DNA from 3 places in the Synechococcus sp. MU1648 genome. Region 3 is predicted to be linked to each of the others. Evidence: predicted binding sites of a transcription regulator. Region 3 holds the regulator's gene; each other region holds the start of a gene.

Region 1 (9,529 bases), on a different contig from region 3:
TCATCGCGATCATGGTTATTGCTGCTTTTGCCAATGTCTCCAACGCTAATGGCTGCCCTCGCGACAAATCAGTTGAAGCAACTTCCTAAGAAGCTCATAACAAAGCTGATGAGAAGGCAGAGGTCGAAGCGTGACTGACTATTCCGCAGCCATCACTGCTCTCATCGTGGTCACCGTAGTGATCTCTGCAGCGGTCGTCTACGTGCTGGCACAGCCCACCGACCTGCCGAGATACAAAGAGAACGATCCGAGATCTAAGGAGGTCGACGGCTAAAGGTCTATCACGTTTTGTTTGAACAGCCCCAGAGACTTCCATATCTCCTACATGGCAGAAGGAAATTAGCTGGGCGCCTGATGCAGGCTTACCCCTGTGCGGAAACCACTGGGGAAGAAGCCCTGCAAGGGTCAGGCCAAGTACGACAGCAATGTCGCCAGCTTCATCCCCGCAAGGATGACTGCGGTCTTACAGCTGAACAATGATTTCGTAAGGGTGTTCACACGAATGTTCGGCCCATGAGCATCATGTGCCATCGACGAGCTGGACAACAGAAGCTGACTGGAACCATTTTTCACTAGTCGCCAGCTGAAGACATAATCCCGAACCTCATTTGGAGATAGCAAGCAAGCAGATCTGCCTTCACCAAACTGTGTGCCTCAGAGGTTCAGAAGATGTTCTGCGTTGAACGAAGCGATGGTCCCGACATATGGTTTAAGGAGCAGTGCTTCGAATCTGAGTTCAAAGCGTTCACAAACGCCCGAGCTAAATCGCTGGATACTTTCAAGCTCTATCGAGTGGTTTACGAAAGCCCTGACCTTCAGGCGATGTGCGGGGGATTTCAAAAGGGAGAGCGATCCTGGCTGAGGATGACCGACTCGTTGGATAAGTGTTGGTGCTTAAACGGCAGAAATTCCTTGGATTGGACTGATGCATCAAAGGCATTGCTAGAGCAAGGGTCCAGGCAATAGCCGTGTACAACGTCATCAAGCAAGAAGCTCCCGACCGTTGGGTCAAGGAGCTCTACTTCCAAACAGAATTCAAGGCTTACCTGTGTGCCCGCACAAAGTCGAAGGCGCTGATGTGTACCTACATGGTGGTTGACGCGACCACTAACGAAGTGACCTCGATCGTTCGTCACGGCAGCCCCCTAATCGCATAGGAGTCGAACTGAATCGAGCCTCCGCATTTCCGCGAGTTGCTCATAAACATACCCAGTTGCACAAAATTCCAGGGACAACTCAGGGACAAGCCCCTCAGACCTTTTCCTGCAACTGATAGCCAAGTGGCAGCAGCGGCCAGAAACCCCAGCGCTGATTAGCAAGATTCAAATCAGCGACGGTTGGATCGCTTGGAGTGGCTGTGTTTCGACGACAAATGCAACAGGCTGGATGCCTTGTCTTGCTCCTCCACCTTGGTGAGCTTTTTCACAAGGATCCACGTGTCTTGGGCAGACATCTCCCCATCCTGCTCCCATTTGATGCTCGATAGCTCTGCGGGGGACATCAAGAGCCGTCTAGGGGGCAACAAGCTAAGGAACCCAGCCTGGTAGCCACCGGCAAACCCGACCCTTGTCACTTAAGAAAATTGGAGATTGGTTTGCATGGTTACAGCTTTCTGTGCTGGACAACAAAAAAGCCCCAGCCGAACGGACTGGAGCCAGGTGATGGGGAACTTCCGAAAGATACCGGCCCTGCATCAACAAGCAAGACGGGAGACACCACATCTAGTGCCATTAGCCCTCAGAGGCGGGTCTACCCTCAAAAAACACCAGATCTAGGGGACGAGCAGAAGCCCTCTAATCGAGGCCAATAGCGGTCAGTGCGTGCCGAACCAGGAACAACAGGAGCCAAGACGCATCGTCAAAAGCGTCAGCACACCAACCGCTGCAGCCACAAACGACAGACCCATCAGCTGCTGACGACGCTTCTCTCTGATGACCTCGATCGATTGGCTGCCGTTCAAGCTGTAAGCGCCGGATTGAGCATCTTAACGATTTTCAGTAACGAAAGCTACCAAGGCTGTGACTAAGGGTGAAATGACCTAGACGCGTCTGCGACGAACGACGTCGACTTCAGGTCGGCACACAAAACGACATTCTCTGTAATCGCAGCCAAGAGTTTGGACTGATACACCTCTGTCAGATCTTGGCCGAGACCATGAGCGACCTGAGCAAGGAACAGGAACAAGCCATTGCTCGGTCGACCATGTATCTCTTCGCAGCAATCCTGACAATCCTGATGGTTTCCCTTGCAGGACTCTTCCTCAGTGCCGAACTGGAGCAGCAAGCCCAGATCAAAGAGGCGACATCAGTGCAGATCTCACGCCAAGCCGAGGTCGCTCCTCAATCCCAACGACCTTGGACACGATGGAAACAACAACGACCCGCAATGTTGCCTGTGAAAATCCATGCTTTACACGAGCCCAGCAAGGTCTTTGAACTGAGGTTCTCATCGTTCACTTAAACCAAAGCGGAGCCAAGCAAAAAACGGAGGCTTTCACGCGCTTCAGGGTGCAGCGGCGAAGCGGCGACTGCGGGCAGTCAATTGGGTGCGCGCTCTGAGATGGCGATGCCGACGACAGGGCCTTGCGTAGAGATCAGAGCTGTTTTTCCAGGAACGTGGATAGGGCCAGCTTCGTTTGACCGCCGGCGAATTGGTTGTTCTGCAACACCACCAAGAGTGGAGCCACAGGGCTGTCATGCCACAGATCAAACCTGCCATAGCTGCATGATGAAACCCTCTGGGGCGACGTCAAGCGCAGATCTGAAAGCGAAGCCTCGCTGCGATTCCTCGCTCAGACCCCAACCATCGGGTGTTGCATCAACTCTGCATAAATGAGTGATAAGGCCAGTTGCCAAGACCCCGAAGGCCGATGCAGAACGGGAGCATCGGATCCGCAGCCATGGCCAAGCGTCGCTTTCTCGACAAGCAACCACTCACCCAGGCAGAAGGGCTAACCGCCCTGATCATGATGGGGGTGGGTCTCACCCTGGGCGGCATCAGCGTGACCATTTTCATGGCGTTAAGTGCTGCAGCCCAAGGGTCTTGGCAGGAACTTTGGCTCTCCGGTCAGCTGAATTTCTGAGCACAGGGCATCCAAGGCAACCGGATGCCGAAAGCCTCCAACGGATCCATCACGAGTTTGTTCATCGCCCGCCCCAGCAGCACTTGGGGCTCTTCGGGACGAATCGGAAGCACTTCATGCTCTCGACTCGTCGCGCGATCCATTCCTTTGAGCACACCACTCCGTATCAAGGCATTGGCTGCCTCGAGGCCGCAGACATAGGCACGTTCCTGACACAGCCCCTTGGCACCGTGCTCCCGTTCTCCCATCCGCACCCAGTCGCCAGCGCAGACCACGGATGGCAACGATGTTTGCAGCGGCGGACGTTGGCTGAAACTGCCAGGTGAGAACAACGACACCGAACCCGGGTAACGCCGCACCTCAAACTCCAGTGCTCGCGCCAACCGAAAACCCGGCACCGCCTGCGGCAGAAGCTCTTTCATCAGGGTGTCGACGATCTCTTGATCATTCAGCGCCGCAATCGCTGTGGCGTTGTAGAAGTCGCTGGCAACGACGGACCCCTGAGGAGCACGACCACCCCAGAGATCCGTTTCATCAGCTTTCTGCAGCTGGTCGAGCATGAAAAAGGTGGCACCCGAACCCTGCAATGGCGCAAAGCGCGAGAAGACATTGGCGGGATCGTCGACTGCGACATAGCGATCCAGCCACAACCGCACCGACACCACATCAATCGCGCCCAATGTGCCGGCAGCCACCAGCTCCGGTAGGGCTCCCGCACAGAACGGCGACTGCTCCATCAGAGCATTCATGCCCTTGGAACCCACCGCCAGAACAACCGCATCGACATCGTCGATCACACTTGTTCGTCCCGTTGCGGGCGAACGGACCTCCACAGACTGGATCGCGGCTGCCTGGTGATCGAGATTGAGACAAGTTGCCAGCGTGCCGCCCTGAACTCTGAGCTGACAACGGTCCAGCAAGCGTTCCGCCAATGGAGCGATCAACCGCTCTGCGATGGTCCCAGAACGAATCCAGCGCACATCGAAGGAGTCCTGATGCGCCAAGGCGTAGTAATAGAGCAGCTCCATGGTGACGGCAGCGGATAAGTCTTCGGGTGGCTTGAACAGCCCCACCAGAAGAATCGGACGCAAAAACTCATTGATCATCCGCTCACTGATCTTCAGTTGGCGGAACAGCGTCAGCGCATCGATGGCGTCATAACGCCGGAATGTTGCCTCACTGCGATTGAGATCAAGCATCGCCACCAGAAGCCCGGCGATACTCAATCGATCGGCAACTGGAAGGCGCTTGAAGTTCTTAACCGTGGCCATGGCCTGCCCCAAGGGACTGGGGAGCTGCCACCCATCACCAAACACCGGTGCGGTGGCCTCCAAACCATCGGGAGACCAGAAGGCACTGGTCGTGAAGTCGGTAAACACATGCTCGAGCTCGAGCTCATTGGTCAGCGCATTGATGTTGGGGTAATCCCTCCAGAAACCACGGGTACCGGCTTCAAAAGGGTTGCCAGATGCGGTGCGCGTTGGCGTACGACCTGTTGGATCCGCCATCCCATCGATCAGGGTGACCCGCATGCCTGCTTCACAGAGGGCTTTCGCAGCACCCCAGCCCGCCCAGCCAGCACCGATGACCACGACATGGGAGGACTCAGCCTGGGTGACCATGGATTGCTCAGGCATCGAACCTTCAGAGATCGAATGAACCGTTTCTGCATCATGGAGCTCTGAGGCGGCAACGGTCGCCATCGCCACTCAGCAGAACGGCTCAATAGCGTTGTCTCGAATGTTTAAAACCATCCGATGAATCCCGACACAAGCGCACGCTGGCCTGTTCTTCTTCCCTTGGTGTTGTTCTTCGGGGGGATCGGTGCAGCGGCAGCGATGACTCAGTTGCTGGGATCGTTCTGAAATTCAGCTCGTCATCAGACCAATTTCAAGGCGTGCAGAACCTGCACTCGGATGCCTCCCAAGCGGACCCATGCCCGCAGTGCATCGGCTTTGCAGGTGTAGGGCCTCCAGTCGTCCTCATGAATACGCCGTTGAATGTGACGCACCACCCGCTCAGCAACAACACGGTCGCTTGGCACCTTCAGCACGACCTGCTGACCGTTGACCAAGAGCGTCTCAATCATTTTTAGGAGGTTTGATCAGCTCGCCGGTCTGCAACGACACCACGGCGAAGCTACCCACAAACACCAACGCCACCAAAGCCAGAAAGACTGCGGTGAGATTGCTGATCTCCAGCTGCCCGAGCATGAAGGCGAAAAGACCTGGCATCAAAAGCAGCGACGACGTCTGAACTTAAACCGACTGGTCAGTGGTGAGAGTTCCCAGAACAACGCCAGCCATGGACAAGCCGATCGCAAGCATCACAACGGTTTCGATCATGCGTTTTCACCAGAGGAGCTCGCGTTGAGCACGGCAGCAGATCGGGAGGACTTCACCGCAGTTTGCGCTGAAGAGGCAGATAAATCATTGGACTGCCAGGTTGAAGCTGCTGAACAACGGGTCGGATTTTTCACCCAGGAACTACGGCCCATCACCAAACCTCCAATTGGAGCAATGATTGCGGCAACCGATTGGCCTGTCTGTTCGATCGGCAACCGACGCCGTGGGTGGTCGCCATACAAGCGTTCACGGATCTGAACAGCCGCCTGGCCATAGGCCGACCCTCCACCTCTGCTTTTTCAAACGCAGCCAACAGGGGGATTTCTGCCTGCATCACATCGACCCAAAACCATCCAAGAGTTGGCTCGCATCCTGAGCAAACTGTTGTTGACGACGATCCACCTTCACCAATAACGCGGTATGCATGGTGCCGATCTGCCGCAGCATTGAGGAGAGTTCAACCGTGAACTCGACGGCACCTGCAGAGACATTGTTGAGTTCATCTTCATCGCTTCTGGCTTGCCCCTCCGTGATGATCACGTAGGCATGGCGCTTGGCTTTCGCTGCAGCCTCGGCTGGAACTCCCTCAAACGGGAGAATTCCTCGGGCGGAGTAGGCGGTTGCGGAACGGTTGCGATCCGCGTCAACAACACACACCGATATGCCCTGTTAAGCCCATACAGAGGCCAGATGATGACTGCTGCAGGTTTTTGCCACACCTCCCTTTTGGCCAAAAAAAGTCAACAACAGAATTCGGTCAAATGCGCGGAATGATCGCGTCGTTAGGAAAGAACTCCTCAAACACACAAATGCGGTCGGCCCAACGCGCCTCCACTTCCAAGCGCATTAAGCGGTTTCGCACCCACATCAATGTGTCCACATCAATGGGCTTATGAAGCTTGTGTTGCTGTGCCTTCACCCAATCATCTTTGCTCTGAGAGCTTTTCATGACATCTAAAACAGTGTGCCTACACGGTACGAACGGAGGCTTAAGGCGCTAGCAGCTTCACACTAAGTAAGCATCGAAGAACACTTGATTGCGTGCGAACTGTTCACCATGACAACAAGTTAATGGAAGCTTTGAGTCCAGAACAAACCTTCAGAGCTTGAACCGCCAGATCGGTAGCCGATCCATCATTCCGTCACTCCAAGCAGCGACAAGATGAAATCAATTCCTGAAACGCTGAGATGACGCAAACCACTGCCTACCCCACTCTGTTGCAGGCCATCACCAAGGCGGCTCAAAAAACGCCGCAACTCAAACCTCGCCCGGTGCATACACCGCCAAACGGGCGCGGAAGCAATTGAATGAAAACCGCTGGAATGCATCCAAGCGGGTTTATTCAGGCCTGGGCTAAACAAAATTGCAGCTGTGTAACAGCGCGAACGACACGTGGGTTGATATCGCCTCTATAAAGGTTGTGTAGCAACAGCTACGCAACTACGTTCACCCCGCCTTAGGCGAGGCGCAGTTCGATTCAGGCCATGGAACGGGGACCTGAGCTTGCTTCGAGGAACCCATCATGACCCTGACCTATCGCGGCCAGAAGTACACCAAGAACAACGCAGCTGCTTCCAGCAACCAGCGTTCTGTTCTCGTTTATCGCGGTCAGAAAGTCGCTCGCTGACAACAGCACAAAACGCTCGATCAAGTCCCGCTTAGGCGGGGCTTTTTTTATGGCTGTTTCGTCGTGGGATCAGGCTGCTTGGCTTTCCAACGTTCAAACCAAACCGCCACACCCAAGGAGATACCGATAGCGATGCCTGCACCGATGCAGACGACCCCAAATTCCACTGGCATGCAATCACCCCAACTTGATCTCAATCATCGGACAAGACCGCTCAGAAGTCGCGATCCATCGCTAAGCATTGGTTTCTTCAAGGCGTGCTGGAACGATGTTCCTAATTCATAATTCGCACGAACAAGCCAATCTCCTTGCATCAGCACTGGTGCAAGTCCACAGAGTTGAAGGCCACTGGTACACGTCTTTTCAACAGGACCTTGCCCACACCCTTTTCCTGAAGCTGCTTGACGCTGAGATTGACTTCTCCGGCCATCCCGGAATTGAGGTTGAAACGTTGGCAGAGACGTTGACGCAAGCATCGGAGCGCCAAGAGCTGTTGGAACTGCTGATCGCCTTCGAAATGCTTTGCAATCCGATCCCGGAGACGTTGAGTAGGGACATTGATCATTGGGCCAACGCACTGAACATCAACAGCGAGATCCTGAACCTCGCCAGGGAATTGGCACACAACGCCATCACCCAGGCAACAACAGATTTTTACCGCTGCAACTGGATCGGAGAAGGCGATGATCAAAGCGATCCTGTCTTTCAGGATCTCTTGAAAAAATACGGTGATCATGCCTATGGCGTATGTGTCACGGCTGATCCTGATGAGTTTGCACGCTGGGACAACCTCAAAAACTGTTCCCAGGGCAGCCTTGGACGCAGTCTCTGGGAGTTTTACCAATCAAGAGGATTCAAACTTCCCGGTGAACTCGGTGCCGGTAACGCAGCACTCGCGCATCACGACTGGATCCATCTGATTGCTGGGTATGACACCACCCCCATCGGAGAATTGGAAGTCACAGCATTCATGGCTTCCTCAAGCCGCTCAGAGGGAGCAACCCTTGGCTTTATAGGAGCAATCAGCATCTTGGAAACTGGGTTGCTGCATAGCTTCTACGGCGCCGACAAATTTGGGAGAGCGCTCTCAGCCGACGATGGAATTGAGCGTATCGCTCAGGCAATCAGCAGAGGCAAAGCCTGCAATGTCGACCCGCTCATCGACCTTGACTATTTCAAGTATGCAGACACACCACTAACAAACATCCAAAAGGCCTGGTGGAGCTGAGTTAGTTCACCAAGCGTTGATACGCTTCATTAACACGGCGAAAAGCCTCTGCCGAACCGCCAAGGTCGGGATGGTGCTGTTTCACCAATTTTCGGTGAGCCTGCTTGATCTCGGTGAGTGACGCGTTGGCGTCCAACCCGAGGACATCTAAAGCTGCAATCCGTGGATCACGGGGATGTCCAAAGTCCACACGATCTGTTCGCCTTTGATCACTTCGCGTGCGACGTCCCTGCCGCTTAGAGCTGAATTGTTCCTGGTGCTGACGCAGCTGTTCAACCACCCGTCGTGGATCCTCATCGAGCCACTCGCTGGCCCGAACGCCGAACATCGCAAACGCCGCCAAGACTGCCGTTGTTTGTTTGCTCGCCTTGGATCCAACCGCTACCCGAAGATCAGTGCCTAAACCAGGCACCAGACGATCGAGTCGCTGTTCAAGGGTCAGATGAGAGGGAAAACTGCTGCGGTTGAGCTGATCAATCAAAGACTCCAAGCCGCGCTGACGCAGGACACTCCATCCCGGCTGCTGTGCAAGGGACTGCCCCCAAGCCTGCACCTGGTGGCTGCTGATGCGCGGCGGAGCTTGGGCCGATGGCTCGCTCCAAGAGCGGTGGGAAGTCGTTTCGGTTCGGAAGCGTTGGCGTTGCTGCCGCTGCAGTCGGTCCAACTCACGGTTGAGCCGCAAGACCTCACGTCGAAGGGCATCGTTCTCCGCCAGCAACGCCTCAACATTGCTGGTAACCCGTTGTTCAGAACGTCCGCCAGACCAGTGACGCGGATCAAAACCCAAAGCGTTTCTCCCGTCTCACCACGGCAACAGCTCACCATTGGCATGCCAGAAGCTGCCGCTGTTGGCCATGGTCAAGGCATCAATCCGTGCCAACAGACCCTCCACCGCCTGCTCCGGGTGAATACCGCTTGGATTGAACTGGATCATCCGAGTACGCACCAATCCAGGATGCAAAATTGCAACGGCGATGCCGAGTGGCTCCAGATCGATCGCCAATGATTTTCCGGCCATATTGAGGGCCACCTTCGACATCCGATAGCCATAGGAACCTCCAGATGTGTTGTCATCGATGGAGCCCATACGGCTGGTCATCAACACCAACTTGGCACCACGGGGCATCTGATTCAGCAAAGCCCGGGCGAGCAGCAGAGGAGCAAGGGCATTCACCTCAAACTGCCGAAGGATTCCCGTGGGATCCAGATCGGCCAACCGCATCGACTGCAGGATTCCGGCATTGAG
Region 2 (9,529 bases), on a different contig from region 3:
CAGGTAGTGGATCCATTCGTCGTAACACTGCTTCTGTCGCTGATCGGTAATGGAATCAGCGTCTGCAAGAAAGGTGGCGATTGTCTCCCGTTCTTTGTCTGCCCTGGTGCTGAACAGCACCGCCTCGATTTTGGAAAGCCGCGCTTCGATGCGGCTCAGACGGTTGTCGAGGGAGGCATCCTCTTGCGTCATGTCCCTGAGGAACGGATGGAGCCGTGATTGTTGCGGAGAGCCCCAGGGTTGACGCAATAGTACATGCGCACTAAAACAGATGTACTGCTCTGTTGCTCATGTCTGCGAGTTCCCCCTACGCCACATTTCGCGCTGATGAGTGGATGCGTCACTCCTTGATCCGTCCGCGCAAGGCGTTCCCGACAGCGGCGTCAGGCATGTCGCAACCTCGTGCAAGGTCCTCCACTTCTGTTCGCTGCTGCGATGCCGTCCAGGGAGAGCTGTTTCTCTTCCCCGTTGTGATGTGTTGAACGAAGGTCTCTGCGACAAACGTTTGCAGGAGTCGCTCTTTGTCTCCTGTTCTGCCAGTGTGCTCTTTGGTTTTTGTTGCCAGACCATGCTGTTGTTCGCCTCTCAGACGGCTCAAGGCGGTCCCACTGTCATCCTTCCGGCCTTGCTGATCACCGGTCTCCTCGTCGCAGCATCACAAGCTTTCGTACCCAAGGGCGGCGATCAGGACTGAGCATTGGCGTTTCCACTCAGCGAAGGGCTGAGAGAACGTCAGCTCCAAAGTCATTGGCATCAAATCCTGGCTTTTTAGGGGTTTGACCTAGGCGCACGACGACAGCTTGCTGAGATGGGGCTATCAAGAGCAGCTGTCCCTGATAGCCCTCCGCTGAAAAGCTGTCATTGGGAAGATCATGTCGAGATTTGCGCCGACTGAGCCACCAGTGCGCTCCGTACCCCTTCTTGGATCCTCGTGTTGCTGTTCGGGCGTGCCTGACCCAGTTCTGGGGTAAGAGCTGCTCACCGTTCCAGTTCCCGTCATCCAAGTAGAGCTGTCCAAACCGCGCCCAATCTCGTGCGCTGGCCCAGACCAGCGACGAGCCAACCAGGGTTCCACTGTTGTCGGTTTCGAGAACCGCCGTCGTCATGCCGAGGGGGCGGAACAACTGTTTTGAGGGAAAGCTCCAATAACGCTGATCGTCGTCGATGGCGTGTCTCAGGATCCGGCTGAGAATGTTTGTTGTTCCGGATGAATACCTCCACTTTCTGCCGGGTGTCTTTGCTAGCCGCTTGCTGGCGGCGAACTGTGCCATGTCTGCTTCCTGGGTCAGCATCCGCACCAGATCCGAGTTCAGCGCTCCCGTCGATTCCTCGAAGGCCAGCCCGCTGTTCATTCTCAGCAGCTGATCCAGGGTGATGTCTTGTCGAGGGTCCTGCGGGTCGCTCCACTCGGGCACGGTCGGTGGGCGTTTGAGATCCAGATGTCCCTCTCGGATGGCCAGTCCGATCAGGGCATGGGTGATGCTTTTGCTCATCGACCAGCCGATCAGCGGCATCTCGGGAGGGATCCCGCTGGCGTAGCGCTCAGCGATCACCCATCCGTTCTGCACCACCACCACAGCTCGCGTTCGTTTTGGAGTGAGTGGATCGTCTTCGCGAAATGCGCGATTCAGAGCCTTGCTCAGCGCCTTGCTGTCGATCGCCGGTGGCTCGGGACTGGCCGTGGAAACGAGGGGCCACGGCTCACCGGTTGCGGTGGGATCCTTTGAAACAGGAGCTGCTTGGCTTGGTGGCTGGGGGATGGGCCTGCCGTTGATCCGTTGGCTGCAGCCATGTCCATCGTTTTGAACCGCTTCAGCGCGAACCAATCCGAACAGGGCACTGGCTTCAACGCGTCCACCGGCCTGGTCGATCTTGGTTTGAATCAGCCCCTTGCTGGCAGCCAGGTCTTCGCTGAGCATCCGATCCGGATCCATCCCAGCCATCAACACGCCACTACACAGCTGTTTCGCGCTGAAGCTTGTTCCGGCTCTCGCAAAGATGATCAGGTGCCGCAGGGGTGGTTCCAGGCCAGCCGCTGTGCTGAAGGCCACTGCCGCAGCGGAGATCAGCACATAGCGCCAATGGTTTTTCGTCACCCAGAACCGCCATGAAAAAAGCGGGGGATCTCCCCCGCTTCAATCATGGGTCGAAAGTTGGCATCAGTACACGTCGTAGCTGACGCCGCGGTAGCGCAGTTCGCGCCCACCGCTTGGGTGTTGCTGTGGATCGATCGGTTGGTAGGTCACGCCGCGATAGCGCAGCACCTTGGCTTTGACTCCCACTGGCGTGTGCACCCGGTCGATATGGCCCTGATGGCGAAAGGCCCTAGCCATCTGTGTTCTGGCCGTCTCGATGGCCTGATTGCGCACAGTCCGTGCCTTGATCAGTTGAAGTGTGTTCATCTCTCTCTTGCCCGGTGTCCACGCCCCCGTTGCCTGGCGTGAATCTGACTGCGGCCTGCCGAAGAGGCTCAACGTGAATTCACTATAGGCCTGTTCTGTAACAACGGCTACCGTTCTGACGTTGCTTCGCGGGATTCGTTGCCAGGATGGTGGTGGATTTGGACTTCGTTTGTCCGCAGCAGTTCCCCTGTTTTGCATTTGCGGTCCATCCGCGGCTGGTAAGACAACCTTTGCTGCACATCTTTCGGAGCAGCTGCGAGCTAGGGGGCGACATCCACTTCTGATCGCCTGCGATGACTACTACCGCAGTGGGTGGTCCCCCGTCTCTCGCTATGGGTTCGACACGGTTGATGCCATCGATGCTGATCAGCTTCGACTGCAGGTGAGCGCTGTTCGCTATCGACAGCTTGACTCCCTGCGCAGTTATGACATGCGCACCCGCAAGGTTGGCTCCAGGCCGTTGAACCAGCCCTACGACCTGATTCTTGTTGAAGGCTCCTACGGACCGCAACTGCTTCTGGAGTCTGTGCCGATTTCGCTTGTTGTGTACATCGAGACCCCAGTTGTGCAGAGGCTGATCAGGCGGCTTTGGCGTGATTTACGTGATCGCCATCGGCCAGTGATTTATGTGATTCGCCAGATGCTGCGGGAGATGCTCCCGGCTGAGCGGCGCTTCATCTATCCCTTGAAACGCCGTGCCGACGTCATTATTCAAGGTATGAACAAGGGTTTGGAGGATGTTCTGGAGAGAATTGAATGATCGTTCTTCACCCATCAACCTGAGAGAGCACCTGATCTGCAGGGTCAGTTTCAATCAACTTCTTTTTTGAAGTTGCCTGATGCAGGTGAAGGGCAGCGGCCCCCTCACTGTTCAGCTCATGCTCTGTGCAGCCCCGGTGTTTAGGGAGGATGGTTCGGGCCTGAAGTGCAATTTCACTGTTCCTGATGTGCCGGCACCCTGCATCTCTGAGCAGAAGCAAAAGATTCTCTCGAATCTGACCAAACCCCATCGCCGTGGAGCATTCAGTGGTTTTGGCTTACGGGGGGGATTTGCAGAGTGGTCACTCTGGGTTTTCTTTCTTTTTGACCAAATCCATTCCATTCACTTCGGCGACCACCTGATTGGCCCAACTCGCATGGACCACGCGATATGTCCCCAATGTTGCCATTGACTTGGTGCGAGCGTTGACAAAAGCCTTGAACTCAGTCTTAAAGCAAATTTCACGCCTCCATTGACAGTCATTGTCTTGGCGTTCAATGCAATACATGCTGAGAAACTCGTTCAGCACATACAAGCCATGCAATGTTCAAACACCGTAAATATGCGGAGTGGCTTCGGGATCGTTTCTTTGATTCCACACAGTGGCGTTTGTTAGAAGTCGGTTTTGCTTCCGGTCTCTTCAGCTCTGCGAACGTGTGACTTCACTTCTGGTACCAGAAACTATAGAAGTTGCAGGGAATTTGTTCATGTCTGAATAGTGCTCGCCAGGGCACTACAGACTCGGAACTTTCGCCCCATCATCGCGGAGTCAGGTCGCGAAGCGGGCCTGAAAGTCGGGCAGAGCGATGTCCGACGAGCTCTGTGATTTGACCTCGACTTCGTCTGGGGTCAAGTCCGTTCTCTCTTAAGAAATATGGTCGTGTCTGGGAAGTCCCGGGTCGGCCTATCAATCTATTTTTGTGGTCGAATCGCTCCGGTGGTGCATCACCGTCGGCCATTCAAAATTGCAAAAAGAAACCCCTGCCAAAGGCAGGGGCAAGGTCTCAGAGATTTCGAACTACTTGGTGTAAGAAACGCCTCGGTAGGTGAGAGTGGGGTGGTTGTCGTGAACGATTTCCTGCCGGCAAGTGTTGTAGTGCTCGCGGCGGTAGGTGAGTTCCACGCAGGCCTTGGGAGCAGATGCCGCTCCTGCGTAGGTGTGACCTCGATAGAGAAGTGCAGTCATGGATGTTCCTCGAAGAAATCCAAGTCCCCGTTCCGTGGCTTGGAGTGTCTGCGCCCCACAGGAGCGGGGTGAACGTTTGTAGCTGTTGCTACAGAAATTATTGGCGTCTCCTTGACGGCTGTCAAGACCTGCTGGCAAAAAGAAACCCCCGCCACAGGCAGGGGCCCCAGTTTCAGGAGACCTTATTTGTGAATCTGCCCTCGCGTGGGCTCTGCAGACTTGTCTCTTGAGCAACCGTCAGCATTGGCGACGTTGGCAAAAGCCGCCATGACCATCACGGCGATAACGATGGTGCCACCGATAAAAGCAAGGTTCGGGGAGCGCTTCATCTGGGGTGTGGCTTAGAGCCCGCGAACCCTATCCACCTTGTTGCCCTTATCGCTTTAAGGCCTGAGTCGCCCGACGCCATATCCAGTCAACAGACCAACGGCTGCTCCAACGGAACCAGCCGTTAGTTGCATTCTTTCGTCTGTGCTGAGCCGGCCTGCAAACACCAATGCTGCTGAGACGACGAACAGCAACAGAGCGGTGACAAGAACTGCATCCAGTGATTTGTTGCCTGGTTTCGCAGGGGGATGTCCTCCTGGAGGGTTGGTCGCATCAAGTTCCCTCTCGATGCGGTTGATTTCCTTTTCCGGCGAGGTCGGATCCATGCGCAAATTTTGTCAGGGATCAGAAGTGGCGAAACGCTTGAGGTAACTGCTCAGCGTGCCAAAAAGAAACCCCCGCCGAAGGCAGGGGTTTCGAAACGCTTCTCGGGAGTGTGACCTTGTTTCCACCCCGTGAGGCGTTTTTCCTCACACAACAACGATGCCAACTGGAAGCGTGTAGTGGGATCGCTAATGGACACCCTCAAGGTTGGCCCCAAGTGGATCTAGGTGATATCTACTTCGAGGCTGTTGCGTTTTGGAGGAGAGGGCCTGGGACTTCCCTTTGGTGCATGTGGAGTGTGGTTGTCGCTCTGATTTGATGAGATCGAATCAGAGCTCAAACGCGTCGGCCCAGGCCGGCGATGCGAGCCGTTTCCATCCCTGGGTCTGCAATGACGCCCAGAGCTGTTCTGCCTCTGCCTTCCGAAGGTGGCGGCGCTCCTTCAGCAGCGGTGGGCCCTCCGGCATCCGTCGACCTCTGTCGATGAACACCTTTGGCTCGTTGATCCATGCCTTCTGATCACGGTGGAAGCGCCAGATCCAATAGCCGTCGCTGTCGATCAACCAGCCTTCCCCCATCACCGTTTTGCCAGTACGTCAGTACTAATCGTGCTGGGAAGTGGTTGTCAAGTGCTCGAATGTCTCAAGGAAAGTTCAAAAAAGGGGGGGGGAGCCCCTGAGTTCACCCCTTCGGTGATGCATAGAACAACCACTTTGGTGAAGCGCTGTTGGTGATCGCGGTGCGCTGAGGGAAGTTGAACGATCGCGGGTTCCAGTGCCCGAAGCTCCCTTTCTTTTCTCAGCCTTCAGTTCAAGCGGTTCGTCCGTAATTCATGGACTTGCTTCCAGGGCCAGTGCGCTGGCCATTCTTTTTTCTTCAGCCGAAAGAAAATCAGCCCACATCCCGACCAGGAAGCTCAGGGTGGTTAGAGCACGCACCTGCTCTTTCGAGCCAGGTGCGGTGTATTTGAAGTCCATAAACATTCGATCGGCCGTTTGTTGCTGTTCCTTGCACCGGGCATCGATGGACATCGTCAGATCCGGGACTGGGACTTTTTGATGACTGGTAGGTCTGTTGGCTGGGCCAGGACGTAAATGACAGCTGCCGAGAGGACGGCTGTTACGACAACAACTGCGGCAATGGCGGACGTGTAATCAGTCACAGGAGCTCAGGCGGCTTATGTAACGACTTTAGGAGTTTTGTAACGGATTGTGAATGAGTGTTTTTGCTCCCTGGCTTTAGGCCTCTGCTGCCTAGCTTTTCGAAGATTCCTGCTGGTGGATGGCCATCATCGTGCCGTCCAGCTCCCCGACATCCCGCAAGCCTTCGGCGCTGAACCAAGGTGCGTTCTCCCAGCTAAACCCTTCTCCGAAGGTGTTGTCTGGCGCCGTGATGTACCAGTGGCAATTCACGTCCGGGGTGTCGACAGAGCATTGGGACCAATCTGGTTGCCATTGCGGCACCTGGACCCACATCACGGCTGCAAAAACCAGTGAGAACAAGGCTTTCAGCATGAGGCATCTGAGACGGGGTTGAGACCCTAGGCGAATTCGCGCGACGGACTCGATCCCGTTGAGGCTCTCGGCCTTGCTCAGCTGTCCGGAACGATGTGGGTGACTAAGTCGGCGCAGACCCAGCGGATCGCCCCTGAATCCACGTCAGCCACCTGGAACAAGGTCGGAATCCTTGGATCCCTGGCGCCGCCGTCGACGTGAATCACGTCGGCCATCCACCAGTCGTCGGAGTCGGTGCTGCCGCAGATCACGGTCATTCCTGCTCTGACGGATAGAAAGATTGGCTCCTGGGCTGCGGAGCTGTGGCGCATGGAAGAGATTGAGCCCTCAGCAGGCACTGTTCTTTACTGGTTTGTTTGTACTATCACGATAGTGCTGATGTCTGGGTTGAGGCAACACGTCGTGGAGCGTCTCGAATTGAACTGGGGCGCTGTCTTTTTGGCACGGATCGTCTGATCCAGCTATCAAGCCTTTAGGACCTTCAGAGTCATGGCCACTTACAACATCAGCATCGAGGGTGGAACAAGCTTTTCGTGCCCTGATGACGTCTATATCCTCGATGCGGCTGAAGAAGCCGGTGTCGATCTGCCCTATTCCTGCCGTGCCGGAGCCTGTTCCACCTGCGCCGGACGCCTGGTGAGTGGCTCGGTTGATCAGACCGATCAGAGTTTTCTGGATGATGACCAGATCGGCCAAGGGTTTGCCTTGCTTTGCGTGAGCTATCCCACCGCTGATTGTGTGATCAAGGCCAACGCCGAAGAGCATCTGTCTTGATCAAGGTTTGCGGGTGATCACTGGACGGCGTCGCTTCGGATAGAGCTCACAGCACATCGAGCAGACAGTTCCGTCGCAGCCCCGTGCTGTACAGAACTCGCGCCCCCAGAAGATGATCTGAAGGTGTAAGCGGTTCCAGTGCTCTTTCGGAAAGAGGCGCTTGAGATCCTGTTCTGTGCGAGTCACATTGCTTCCGTCGCTTAAGCCCCATCGCTGGGCCAGCCGGTGTATGTGGGTGTCGACGGGGAATGCGGGTACGCCAAAGGCTTGGGCCATCACCACACTGGCTGTCTTATGTCCCACACCAGGTAATGCCTCAAGCTCCTCAAAACTCCGGGGGACATCGCCGTCATAGGCCGTGACCAGAATCTGCGCGAGACGACGCACATTTTTGGCCTTGGTCTTGGCCAGCCCGAGCTGACGGATGAAACCGAGGATCTGTGCCTCTTCAAGTGCCGCCATGGCTGCTGGGGTGGGGCCCGCGGCAAAAAGCGCCGGTGTGACCTCATTCACTTTCTTGTCGGTGCACTGTGCACTCAGCAGCACAGCAATCAGCAGCGTGAATGGATCGCTGTGATCCAGGGGAATCGGTGTTTCCGGGTACTGCTCGTTGAGGCGTCGCAAGATCACCTCCACTCGCTCGGGCCTGCGCAAGGTTTCACCGTGGTTTCTGTGATCCTGGCGCGTTTTTCTGCCTGCAGCGTTCCCTTTGGCGATTGCATCGCTTCGTTGCAGCGTTTTACGGCCACTGCACCAGCTGCTTTAGGACCGGCCAATGCGATTCTTGAGCAAGCCAGGTCAGTCTTCGTTGAAGCTGTTCGACTTGAAGCGTTCGGTGGTGTTGCTGCTGGTGATGGTGAGCGTTCTGCTTGCGTCCTGCCGCAACCAAGAACAGGAGCGCGCAACCGATTCGCGGCCGCAGGTGCTCACCACCTTCACGGTGCTGGCCGATCTGGCCAGGAATGTGGCTGGTGATCGGTTGCAGGTGGCCTCAATCGTCAAGCCTGGCGCTGAAATTCACGGCTACCAACCCACCCCCAGTGATATCGAGCGAGCCAGCAACGCAGATCTGATTGTGGAGAACGGACTGGGCCTGGAGTTGTGGGCCCGGCGCTTCACCGCCGCAGCTGGGGATGTGCCCACGATCACACTCTCGGACGGCATGAATCCTCTGCTCATTGCAGAAGATGCCTATGCGGGGAAACCCAATCCCCATGCCTGGATGTCACCCCAGCGCGCCATGCTTTATGTGGATCATCTGCAGCGGGCTTTTACACAACTCGATCCAGCGGGTGCCGAGGTCTACGCCGCCAATGCAACCGCTTACAAAGCCAAGCTTCAGGCTCTTGATGACGAATTGCGGACGGTGATTGCTGCGCTTCCTTTACAACAACGTTTGCTGGTGAGTTGCGAAGGGGCCTTCACGTATCTGGCAGCGGACTATGGGCTTGAGGAGGCGTATCTCTGGCCGGTGAATGCTGAAAGCCAGATCACCCCAAAACGCATGGCACGGTTGATCAACACCGTGCGAGAGCGACAGGTTCCGACCATCTTTTGTGAAAGCACCGTGAGCGATAAAGCCCAACGGGAAGTGGCTGCTGCTGCAGGTGCCCGATTCGGCGGCACCTTCTATGTGGATTCACTCTCATCCCCGGACGGGCCCGCGCCCACTTTGTTGGACCTGCAACGGCACAATGTGGGTCTGATTCGCAAGGGCCTGGACCTGTCCGAGAGCAACCGCTGATGCGTATCGAGGCCGACCAGCTGTGTGTTGACTACAACGGCACTGTTGCCCTGTACGACGCCAGCCTGCATCTCCCCGCGGGTTGCATCTGTGGTCTGGTGGGGATGAATGGTGCGGGGAAGTCGACGTTCTTCAAGGCTCTGACTGGGTTTGTGCGTCCCTCGCGTGGCCGGATTCGGATCAACGGCAGCAGTGTCGCTGACGCTCAGCGCCATCAATCGGTGGCTTACGTCCCCCAGAGTGAGGGTGTGGATGCCCAGTTCCCCGTGTCGGTTTGGGACGTGGTGATGATGGGCCGTTACGGCTCGATGAATCTGCTGCGGATTCCCCGCAGCTCGGATCGCGTGGCCGTACGGGATGCCCTGACTCGGGTCGATCTGCTCGATCTGGCGGAGCGTCCTCTCGGCACCCTTTCGGGTGGACAGCGCAAGCGCACGTTTCTGGCGCGTGCGATCGCCCAGCGCGCTGATGTGCTGCTGCTGGACGAGCCGTTCAATG
Region 3 (9,529 bases):
GAATGAGTTCTGATCCAGGTTGAGTGTGCTGGCAGGGCCGCGAATCGGAACGCTGCTGCTCCTCTCGGTTGCCAGTCTCAGCGGCTTTGCTGCATGGGGTGGGCAGCAACTGCTCAAGAGGCAGCATCAGCCCCTAACACCTGAGCTCTCGCAAGCACAGCTCTGGCAGCACTACCGCTGGTCTATCGATCCACAGACACGTCGAGAAGCCGCCTTACTGATGGTGGCCAGAGAGGAATCGAATCAACTCCTCAATAGCCAAGGTTGGGGACACGATCCGGTCGCTGCTGTGGTCCTCGAACGGGCAGCACTCACCGCCGCCGCCCAGGGCAAGACAGCGGCGGCCGAACAAACCTGGCAGCGCCTTCTTGATCGCTTTCCCGAAGAGCCCGGCTCCGCCTGGGCTCGCTTGGCTCTTGGCCAGAACAAACCCCTTTATCACCAGCAGCTGCTTCAGCAGCAACCCGCCCACCCAGCAGCGCTGACGTTGGCAGCGGGGGGTGGGCCCGAACCGCTGCAGAACCATCAAGGGGCCCTGCACCTGGCCCGCTGGAATGTGCTTTGGCCAGGGGCCCTAGAACAGATGCGTGACGCCTGCCAGGCCACGGGGGCACAGGCACCAGAGCCCGCCCAGCGCCAAAACTTGGCACAAGCAATGGCGAAACGAGGCCATGCGGAAACGGCGCTGGCCTGTCTCCAGGACGTCGATGCCGCCCCGGAAACCCAACTGGCCATTGGTCGATCCCTGCTGCTGCATGGTGACCCTGATGAGGGAACAGCACAGCTGCTGACCCTGGCACAAACCCACCCAGGCCATGCCGCAAGCCTTGAAGCGGCAAGGATTTTGAGCGAGCCGCTTTATCCCGATCCTGGGGTCCTGGATGCCCTGCCGGCAGGCGTTGAGAAGCGCTCAGCCGCCGTTGCCGCGGCTCGCGTGCGACTGGCCGACGGCAATGAAGCGGAAGCCGCCCTGAACCGGTGGCCCAACGATCCCGACATCTGGCAACTCCAATGGGATCTCGCCCGCGATGCTTTCCTTGCCGGGAATTGGGAGCGCACCCGCGACCTGTTGGACCGCCGCAGCGAGCATGGCCCTCTGCCACCACCGTTGGAGGCACGCAGGCTGTTCTGGCTTGGGCTCAGCCACCAGGAACTTGGTGAAACGGAAAAGGCTGAGCGCACCTGGCGCAGCCTGATCAGGTCCTTCCCAGCCGGCTACTACCGATGGCGCGCCATGGATCGCCTTGGGATCTCAGGACCTCTGGATCTACGCAAACAACACCCGCAGAAGGATCCACAGACCTGGCAACCCCTCAATAGCCAAGACGCCTTAGTGAACACCCTTTGGCGGCTCGGACAGGTGCATGCAGCCTGGGAGATCTGGCAGGCACAGCGTGATCCTGTGATCACGCTCCCACCCGAAGAACGTCTCGCCGAAGGCAGACTGCGCCTTGCCGTCGGAGACACCTGGATGGCACTGGATCAGCTCTGGTGGCTCAGCCTCCGCTGGCGTGATCCCAGCTGCCAGCAACGACACCTCCTCCACCGCAGCCAGTTCCCCCGCCTCTTCCAGGCTGAGATGGAAGCAGCAGCGCAGGAGGAAGATCTTGAAGCCAATCTGCTGCGAGCGATCGCCAAGCAGGAGTCACGCTTTGCACCTGGGGTCGTCTCCCCCGCAGGGGCCGTTGGCGTGATGCAACTGCTTCCATCCACAGCCACGGAGATGGCTGGCGAGCCAACCAGCACGCTGATGCTGCAGGATCCCGCCGACAACATCCAACTGGGAGCGCGATACCTCAACCAATTATTAGAGCGATGGGAGAACGACCCCTTTCGCAGTATTGCGAGCTACAACGCCGGGCCCGGCGCCGTGGCCTCATGGCCTCAGCCCACCAATGGGGAAGATGCTGCGCTCTGGGTAGAACGCATTCCGTACCCGGAAACACGCTTCTACACCAAGAAAGTGCTCGACAACCTGATCGGCTACTCAGGTGGTGATCAACCCTCCTGCGAAGAGGTTGGCCGTGGGGTTAGGCAGAAGCGTGCCAGCGACGATGCCGCCGATCACGACAGCACTCATCAGGAACAGGCACGTCCTGGCACCGGGCAGGACGCCAAGGCGAATGAGATCGAGACGCGCCAACAGCAAGGCTGAAGCCAGGATCAGAACGTCGGTAAGAACATTGAGCTTGAGCAGGTAAATGCCACCGGTAATCACCAACAGCAACGTGACGACCAACGTCATCACCCGGCTGGACGCCATGAGCATCGACACCTGCCGCAGCAGCAGATCCGGCATTGTGCAAAACACGACAACCACCTCGGCCTGCAGCAGCACGAGGCACCAGAACCAGGCCGAACTCACCCCGAAGAGAGAGGTGAACGCGGGCTGAACAACCTGCCAATGTTTCCCGAGCACAACCGCAACGAGAAACAGCACCGTCAGCAACGGCGCCCGAACCGGAAGGCTCAGCAGTCGCAGAATTGGCATGGGTGCAAGCTAGCCGCGAGCTTCCTGAGGAGCTGCCAAAGTGATGACAGCGTTTGAGGCGCGATGACACGTTCCCCAGAGTCTTCTCCCCTTGGCACGACACAGCGATGGGTGCTGGTGCTGGTCGCGGTTGCTCTCGCCCTCGGTCTGGTGATGTTGCGAGGCGGTATTCAGAGCGAAAGCCCGATGGAGCAGCTGGCGAGACGATCCCTCGACCCGCAGACTGCTTTGAACAACGGACGGCCCACACTGATCGAGTTCTACGCGGACTGGTGTCAGGTCTGCAGAGAAATGGCTCCCTCAATGCTGGAACTGGAGCAAAGTTCCCGAGAGCGACTCGATGTTGTTCTGGTGAACGTCGACAATCCCCGTTGGCAAGATCTGGTTGATCGCTACGACGTGAATGGCATTCCTCAGTTGAACCTGTTCAACGCCGAGGGGGAGCCAAGGGGCCGATCCCTCGGCCTGCGCAGCTCGGAAGAACTGCAACTCTTGAGTGCTGCACTGCTTGAGAACCAGCCATTGCCGGCCTTGCCTGGCGTCGGCAGCCTCAGCCGCCTGCGTAGTCCCTCCTCCCCTGATAGCGCATTCGCGGCAACGTCGAGCCAACCAACGGCTGGACCGCGCAGCCATGGTTGACACACCTCGCCATGATCACCACAACTCGTCACTCTGACGCTCCCATGGACCGCTTCCGGGTCGATCTGATCGCTGCCACGCCGAACCCGCAGCAATGCATCTATGCGGCCATGCATCAGGACTACAGCGAAGGTTTTGTGGCCGGAGATCGTGCCAGTTGGCCTGATGAACAACGGGCTGGGGAGATCTGCGTCAAACGTTTGCTATCCGGAGAGCGCGGCCATTACGGCCCCATGGAACATGCACAGATCGTGCTGAACGTGGGCTGGTTCCCTCATTCGGTGATGCAGCAGGCCCGCACCCATCGGGTCGGCGTGAGCTTCGATGTGCAATCGATGCGCTACACGGGCGATCGCATCTGCAGAGCAGCGGATGGGGCCCTAGAGCTTGAAGAGGTGTTTTATTTGCGGCCCGTCGGCGACTACAGCGACAGGCAGGGCAAGAAATATGCCTACACGGAAGAGCTGCGCAACCAAGATCTTGATCTGTGCCGAAGCGCTGCCGAGCGATACAGGGATCTTCTCAAAACCGGCTTCTCCGAGGAGCACGCCCGCGGCATCCTTCCGTTCGACTACCGCCAGCACTTTGTGGTGAGCTTCAGTTTGCGCGCGTTTCTCCACTTCATGGATCTGCGGGCCAAACTCGATGCTCAGCTGGAGATCCGCCAGCTCTGCGATCTGATGTGGCCCCACATGGTGGATTGGGCTCCTGAGTTCGCCGCCTGGTACGAAAAAAGCAGGCTGCATCGAGCACGACTGGCCCCTTAAACCGGGGAGATCTAAACCTTGGCGAGCGTCACACGTTCGGGCTGGTGCTGGTATTTGCCCTGTCGATCGCTGTAGGTGGTCGCACAGGGATCACCCTCAAAAAACAACAGCTGACAGATACCTTCATCGGCATAGATCCGGCAGTCAGCACCGGAGCTGTTGCTGAATTCAAGGGTGAGGTGACCCTCCCAGCTAGCTTCCGCTGGGGTGGTATTCACAATGATTCCAAGGCGGGCATAGGTGCTCTTGCCCAAACAGATCACAGTGATGTTGGGAGGAACTCGAAGCTTTTCAAGCGCTACGCCAAGGCCATAAGAGTGGGCCGGAAGAATGAAATAGCGGCCGTCCTCATCTTCATGGAGAGGAGTGGGCTCGAGATTGGCCGGATTGAACCGCTTGGGATTCATCACCGTGCCGGGAACGTGCCGGAAGATCAAAAATTCCTGAGGAGACAGGCGTAGGTCGTAGCCGTAGGAGGAGCAACCAAAGCTCAGCACCGGACGCAGCTTCTGCTCCGGATCCAGATGACGGACGAGGCCGCTCTGGAATGGCTCGATCATTCCCTGCCCAGCCTGTTCAGTGATCCAGCGATCGCACTTGAGCATCAGAAACCTCGGCGCAACTCCGTGACTTGATCTGCCATCTCCACCACGCCGGCGGGGATCGCAGGTCCTGTGATGATCACATCCATCGAGGCGGGCCGCTGCTCGAGAGCTGCAATCACGTCCGATTCATTGAGGTAACCGAAGGCAACAGCCAGGCCGATTTCATCCAGGACCAACTGGTCGAGATCCCCCTGAATCAAATGCTGACGGCAGATGGACCAAACGGCAGCAACCGCCTCCGCACCGCCGGGGTGATTCGGAGAAGAGAGGCAGAGAGGCACCTCGGGCCGTAGCCAGACCAGGCCTCCACATAGTTGGACACGACCTGCGGGCCCCTGCTGCACGCCCCCTTTGAGGAACTGACTGATCAGAACACGACTGCCCAGACCAGCGGCACGCATCGCTTGACTGAGAACACTGGCGAAACTGCCGCGATAGGGCGCTGTGTGGACCTGGAGCTGCCCTTCGGGAGCCACCAGATATAGCGGTGGAGGATCTGCAACAGGTGGCAGGGGCCTGAGTCCAGCCCGCTGCAAAGCCTGCTGATCCCTATCCAGTGAGTTCTGGAACGCTTGGGGGTCGGCAAGGCTTGTGGTCATCGCGGCAACATCCGTCCGGGCAATCCCGGCAAGACCTTGAATGTAGCGGCGAGATGACATTCCACAAGTGCATTGACACCACCCATGGTGTTTGGACGGGCGAGAACCAACCGCCTGCGAGGCTTGAAGAACTGCACACCACCGATGAGCCAAACCGCTGGAAGCCGCACCGATGGCCGTCGCCCTGAGCAATTACGGCCGTTCTCGGTGACCTGGAATCCCATGGGTTTTGCCTTGAGCTCCCTTGTGGTTCACACCGGCCGAACCGCTGTTCTCTGCAGCGTCTGCCTGGAGGACAAGGTTCCACGCTGGCGGAAGGGGGAAGGGTTGGGGTGGCTCAGCGCCGAATACCGGTTACTGCCGGGATCCACGCCGCAGCGGCAATCACGAGAGCTCATGAAATTGTCGGGCCGCACGCAGGAGATTCAACGGTTGATCGGCCGAAGCCTTCGCGCTGTGATCGACATGAAGCGACTGGGCGAGCGCACCTTGCTGATCGACTGCGATGTGATCCAGGCCGACGCCGGAACACGGACTGCATCCATCACGGGAGCTTGGCTCGGCCTTGAGCAAGCCTGCCTTTCACTCGTGGATGAGGGGATTCTGGAGCAATCGCCACTGGTCGACCAGGTGGCGGCCGTGTCCGTCGGCCTGGTGGATGGCCAGGCCTTGCTGGATCTGGACTACAGCGAAGACAGCAAAGCTGAGGTGGACCTGAATGTTGTGCAGGCTGGCGATGGTCGCCTGTTGGAGATCCAGGGAACTGCGGAGGGAGCGCCTTTCAGCCGCAGCCAACTCAATGAATTACTGGATCTGGCTGAGCCTGGATTGACATCCCTGATGCAGGCGCAACGCCAAGCGATGAGCGAGCACAGCAGAGTTACGTAATAACCGCTACACGGCGGCCACCGTTGGCTCCGTAACTTCGCCTCACAAGGGGGTTGTCATGACCAGTAGCCGAGGTTTCAGCCGATACGCCCCGCAGATGGTGGCTCCAACCCCCAGCACAGAACCGGCCAACCGCTCCCTCCTGGAAATCATCCGGGACCTGGACGGCGCCAGCAGTGAACTGGTGGACCGCAACAAGACCATCTTTTTCCCTGGAGATCCTGCTGAACGGGTCTATCTGATCCGCCGCGGCGCGGTCCGTCTCTCCCGCGTCTACGAGTCAGGGGAAGAGATCACAGTGGCCTTGCTGCGCGAGAACAGCCTCTTCGGGGTGCTGTCGTTGCTGACCGGTCAACGGTCTGATCGCTTCTACCACGCCGTAGCCTTCACCAGAGTCGAGATGGTGACGGCGCCTGCGACATCCGTGAAGGCAGCGATCGAGGCGGATACCAGCGTTGGCCTGCGCTTGCTGCAGGGCCTTTCCAGTCGGATTCTTCAGACCGAAACGATGATCGAAACGCTGACCCACAGGGACATGTCATCCCGACTGGTGAGCTTTCTGCTGGTGCTGTGCAGGGATTTCGGCGTTGCGGATGAACTGGGAATCACCATCGACCTGCGCCTGTCCCATCAGGCCATCGCCGAAGCGATTGGCTCAACGCGCGTGACAATCACGCGTCTGCTGGGAGACTTGCGTCAATCCGGTCTGGTTCAGATTGACCGCAAAAAAATCACCGTTCTGGATCCAATCGCTCTGGCCAAACGATTCAGCTAGGCAGCACGTCAACCCACAGGTGCGGCCATGAGTGGCTGGGCACTGATCCTGGTTCTGCTGGTGCTCGGGGGCGTTCTGTCGACCCTGGGTGACCGGCTGGGAAGTCGTGTTGGCAAGGCCCGCCTGAGTCTGTTCAAGATGCGCCCGCGACGGACCGCCGTTCTGATCACGGTGCTGACCGGCAGCCTGATCAGCGCACTATCGCTCGGCCTGCTGCTGCTGGTGAGCCGCCAGCTGCGGGTGGGCCTGTTTGAACTGGATGCTCTGCAAGACCGGCTCCAGGACAGCCGGCGGCAGCTCGATGCAGCCGAACGGGAACGGGAAGAGACCCGAACAGAAGCCAACCGGATCGCCGCTGAACTCAAGCAGTCACAGCAACGGGCTGACACCCTGCGCCGCGAACTGGCTCCTCTGCAGAACGAACGCGCCCAGCTCGAAGCAGAACGTGAGCGTCTGAGCCGCGACATCGCCTCCCGCGATGCCGACATCCAGCGCACGGAGGCCGAATTGAACAGCGTGCGGAGCCGAATCCGAGCTGGCGAGCAGGAACTCAAGGAACTCGAATTCAACCTGGTCGCCCTGAGGCGTGGATCGGTGGTGATCAGTAGCGGACAGACCTTGGCGAGAGCAACGGTTCGTCTCGATGCTCCTGATCAAGCGAAACAGGCTGTCGACAGGCTGCTTCAAGAGGCCAATGCCAACGCCTACGGCAAGGTGAGGCCGGGTGAAGCACCCGAACGACAGTTGATCCGCGTTCCCCGCAGCGACGTGGAACGCCTACAGAACATCATCCGCAAGCCGGACACCTGGGTGATCTCGCTGCGCTCCGCCACCAATGTGCTGCGTGGTGAAACGGCGGTGTACGCCTTCCCCGAAGTGCGTCCGAACCGCCCAGTGGCTCAAAGCGGTGACGTGCTGGCGACCACCACACTACGAACGGATGAACGCACACCAGAGGGCATTCGAACACGGCTGAACCTTCTCTTGGCATCGGCCTATGCCGAGGTGCAACGGCGAGGATCCCTGACGGAAGGACTGCAATTCGATGGATCAGCACTCTCCCAACTGGCCCAGACATTGATGGAGGGACCCAGCAAAAGCGTGGTCTTGAAGGTGATTGCCGCAGGGATCAGCTACAGCGCCGATGCTGTTGTGGTCGAGGTTGAGGCATCCCCATGAAGCGGGTGGCCGTACTCGACCCAGGCCGCTGCAAATGTGGCCTTGTGCTGGCCGATCTTCAGCATGGTCTTGTCAGCGAGGGCCATGTTCTGAGCCCAGAGGCCGTGGAACCCTGGCTCGAGCAGTGGAATCAAGACCAAGCTCTAGATCGCATCCTGATTGGCGACGGAACAGGAAGCCAAGCGTGGATCAAGCGGCTGGAAGGCCTGGGCAGCCTCACCGTGATTCCGGAGCAGGGGACCACCCTGCGGGCAAGACAGCGTTACTGGACGCTGTGGCCAGCTCGGGGTTGGCGCCGAGTTCTACCGAAAGGGCTGCGCATTCCACCGGTGGACCTGGATGCTGTTGCCGCCTTAGTCATGCTGGAAGAGCACCTGGGGTGCCGCCTGCAATGGCCAGAGCCTGCACCCACGTTCTTGCTCAAAACCTGGCCCTGACCATGAAGGTGTAGTCACCTCCTGGTTCGAGCTTGTAATCAGAACGCACCAGGAACCGCCGCAAGGCATCCTCGATCAGGGCACGTCCTAAGGACGGCTCCACCATCAGCTCGCCGCGGTCAAACGCCCAGGAAAACTGCCACTCAAAGCCTCCGGCAGAGACCTCACCCTCCACACATTTCGCCTGAAAACATTGGCGAAGCACCCGTAGATGGGCTGTTGTCGCCGGAAGAGCCGGCATCAGTCTTCGGACTCCAGGTCGTAGCGAAACCCGTTGATCCAGGTCCCGGCGCGCTCAAAGCTCTGACGTTGAAGACGATTAATCCCTTCCAGGACAGCGTCCAGAACAGCGCCCACACAGGGTTGCTCCAGCTTGCTGAAGGGACCAAGCACGTGAGACACCGTTCGGGCACGACGCTCGGCAGGGTTCTCAGCCGGAGCACCAATCCCGATCCGCAGCCTGGGGAACGCCTGGGTGCCGAGATGCTGAATGGTGCTACGCAGTCCGTTGTGACCTCCAGCACTGCCCTGAGCACGCAGCCTCAAACGGCCAAGGGGGAGATCCATATCGTCAACCAGCACCAGCAGTTGATGGGGCTCGAGGCCAAACCAATCGAGCGCAGCACGAATTGCACGACCGCTGTCGTTCATGTACGTCTGCGGCATGAGGAGGCGCAAACGCTGATCACCCACTCCTGTGTCGGCCGCCAATCCATGCAATTTGGCTTGCTGCCGAAAGCTGAATCCGGAACGCTCCGAAAAAAGCTCCAAAGCCATGAAGCCGATGTTGTGGCGCGTGCCCGTGTATTTCGTGCCGGGGTTTCCCAGTCCCACGACAAGCTTGAGATCGGTGGTCATACCACTGTGGCGACTCAGTTGTGGCGACTCAGTCGCCGGGGGGAAGTTCTTCGACCGGTTTGGCAGCGTCCGCCGGCACCTCCGGATCTGCCATGGCTTTGTTGATCTCGCGCTCAAATTCCTTGGACGCGGATTGGAATCCCTTCAGGGTCTTTCCCAACGTGCGACCAAGCTCCGGCAAGCGCTTCGGACCGAAAACCAATAGCGCAACGGCGCCGATAACCGCCATTTCGGGGAGACCGACGCCGAAGATATTCATGGGTTCAGATCAGCCGAGGCCGTTCCAGTTCA

The links. The regulator NtcA, encoded in region 3, controls nitrogen genes in cyanobacteria. The targets are predictions, from matches to a motif close to GTANCNNNNGNTAC.
Region 1: NCN06_RS08535 (DUF4278 domain-containing protein) is a predicted target of NtcA. The motif match lies at 6,851-6,864, and genes of this name have one in related genera.
Region 2: NCN06_RS01615 (DUF4278 domain-containing protein) is a predicted target of NtcA. The motif match lies at 4,427-4,440, and genes of this name have one in related genera.

The regions. Positions count from the first base shown of each region.
Region 1 is NZ_JAKUHI010000006.1:117,596-127,124, reverse strand. It holds gene NCN06_RS08580 (hypothetical protein) at 1-89, shown strand, start outside; gene NCN06_RS08575 (DUF8633 family putative protein) at 1,328-1,501, opposite strand; gene NCN06_RS08570 (hypothetical protein) at 1,814-1,960, opposite strand; gene NCN06_RS08565 (hypothetical protein) at 2,870-3,082, shown strand; gene NCN06_RS08560 (hydroxysqualene dehydroxylase) at 3,067-4,719, opposite strand; gene NCN06_RS08555 (hypothetical protein) at 4,962-5,171, opposite strand; gene NCN06_RS08550 (hypothetical protein) at 5,164-5,316, opposite strand; gene NCN06_RS08545 (hypothetical protein) at 5,761-6,084, opposite strand; gene NCN06_RS08540 (hypothetical protein) at 6,185-6,376, opposite strand; gene NCN06_RS08535 (DUF4278 domain-containing protein) at 6,951-7,055, shown strand; gene NCN06_RS08530 (hypothetical protein) at 7,324-8,283, shown strand; gene NCN06_RS08525 (J domain-containing protein) at 8,285-9,070, opposite strand; gene NCN06_RS08520 (SDR family oxidoreductase) at 9,086-9,529, opposite strand, start outside.
Region 2 is NZ_JAKUHI010000001.1:252,527-262,055, forward strand. It holds gene NCN06_RS01580 (hypothetical protein) at 1-192, opposite strand, end outside; gene NCN06_RS01585 (hypothetical protein) at 291-482, shown strand; gene NCN06_RS01590 (hypothetical protein) at 479-694, shown strand; gene NCN06_RS01595 (serine hydrolase domain-containing protein) at 711-2,096, opposite strand; gene NCN06_RS01600 (hypothetical protein) at 2,160-2,402, opposite strand; gene NCN06_RS01605 (nucleoside/nucleotide kinase family protein) at 2,572-3,162, shown strand; gene NCN06_RS01610 (hypothetical protein) at 3,464-3,691, opposite strand; gene NCN06_RS01615 (DUF4278 domain-containing protein) at 4,181-4,348, opposite strand; gene NCN06_RS01620 (hypothetical protein) at 4,531-4,677, opposite strand; gene NCN06_RS01625 (hypothetical protein) at 4,732-5,001, opposite strand; gene NCN06_RS01630 (DUF1651 domain-containing protein) at 5,329-5,577, opposite strand; gene NCN06_RS01635 (hypothetical protein) at 5,830-6,030, opposite strand; gene NCN06_RS01640 (DUF8643 family protein) at 6,253-6,513, opposite strand; gene NCN06_RS01645 (DUF3104 domain-containing protein) at 6,591-6,824, opposite strand; gene NCN06_RS01650 (2Fe-2S iron-sulfur cluster-binding protein) at 7,003-7,287, shown strand; gene nth (endonuclease III) at 7,288-7,941, opposite strand; gene NCN06_RS01660 (metal ABC transporter substrate-binding protein) at 8,141-9,031, shown strand; gene NCN06_RS01665 (metal ABC transporter ATP-binding protein) at 9,031-9,529, shown strand, end outside.
Region 3 is NZ_JAKUHI010000004.1:29,951-39,479, forward strand. It holds partial or broken gene NCN06_RS06160 (lytic transglycosylase domain-containing protein) at 656-1,897, shown strand; gene NCN06_RS06165 (hypothetical protein) at 1,988-2,491, opposite strand; gene NCN06_RS06170 (thioredoxin domain-containing protein) at 2,555-3,130, shown strand; gene thyX (FAD-dependent thymidylate synthase) at 3,175-3,897, shown strand; gene dcd (dCTP deaminase) at 3,909-4,502, opposite strand; gene NCN06_RS06185 (cob(I)yrinic acid a,c-diamide adenosyltransferase) at 4,502-5,101, opposite strand; gene rph (ribonuclease PH) at 5,246-5,989, shown strand; gene ntcA (global nitrogen regulator NtcA) at 6,048-6,764, shown strand; gene NCN06_RS06200 (DUF3084 family protein) at 6,792-7,943, shown strand; gene NCN06_RS06205 (RuvC family protein) at 7,940-8,380, shown strand; gene NCN06_RS06210 (DUF3146 family protein) at 8,364-8,621, opposite strand; gene pth (aminoacyl-tRNA hydrolase) at 8,621-9,238, opposite strand; gene NCN06_RS06220 (TatA/E family twin arginine-targeting protein translocase) at 9,267-9,497, opposite strand; gene psbH (photosystem II reaction center phosphoprotein PsbH) at 9,507-9,529, opposite strand, start outside.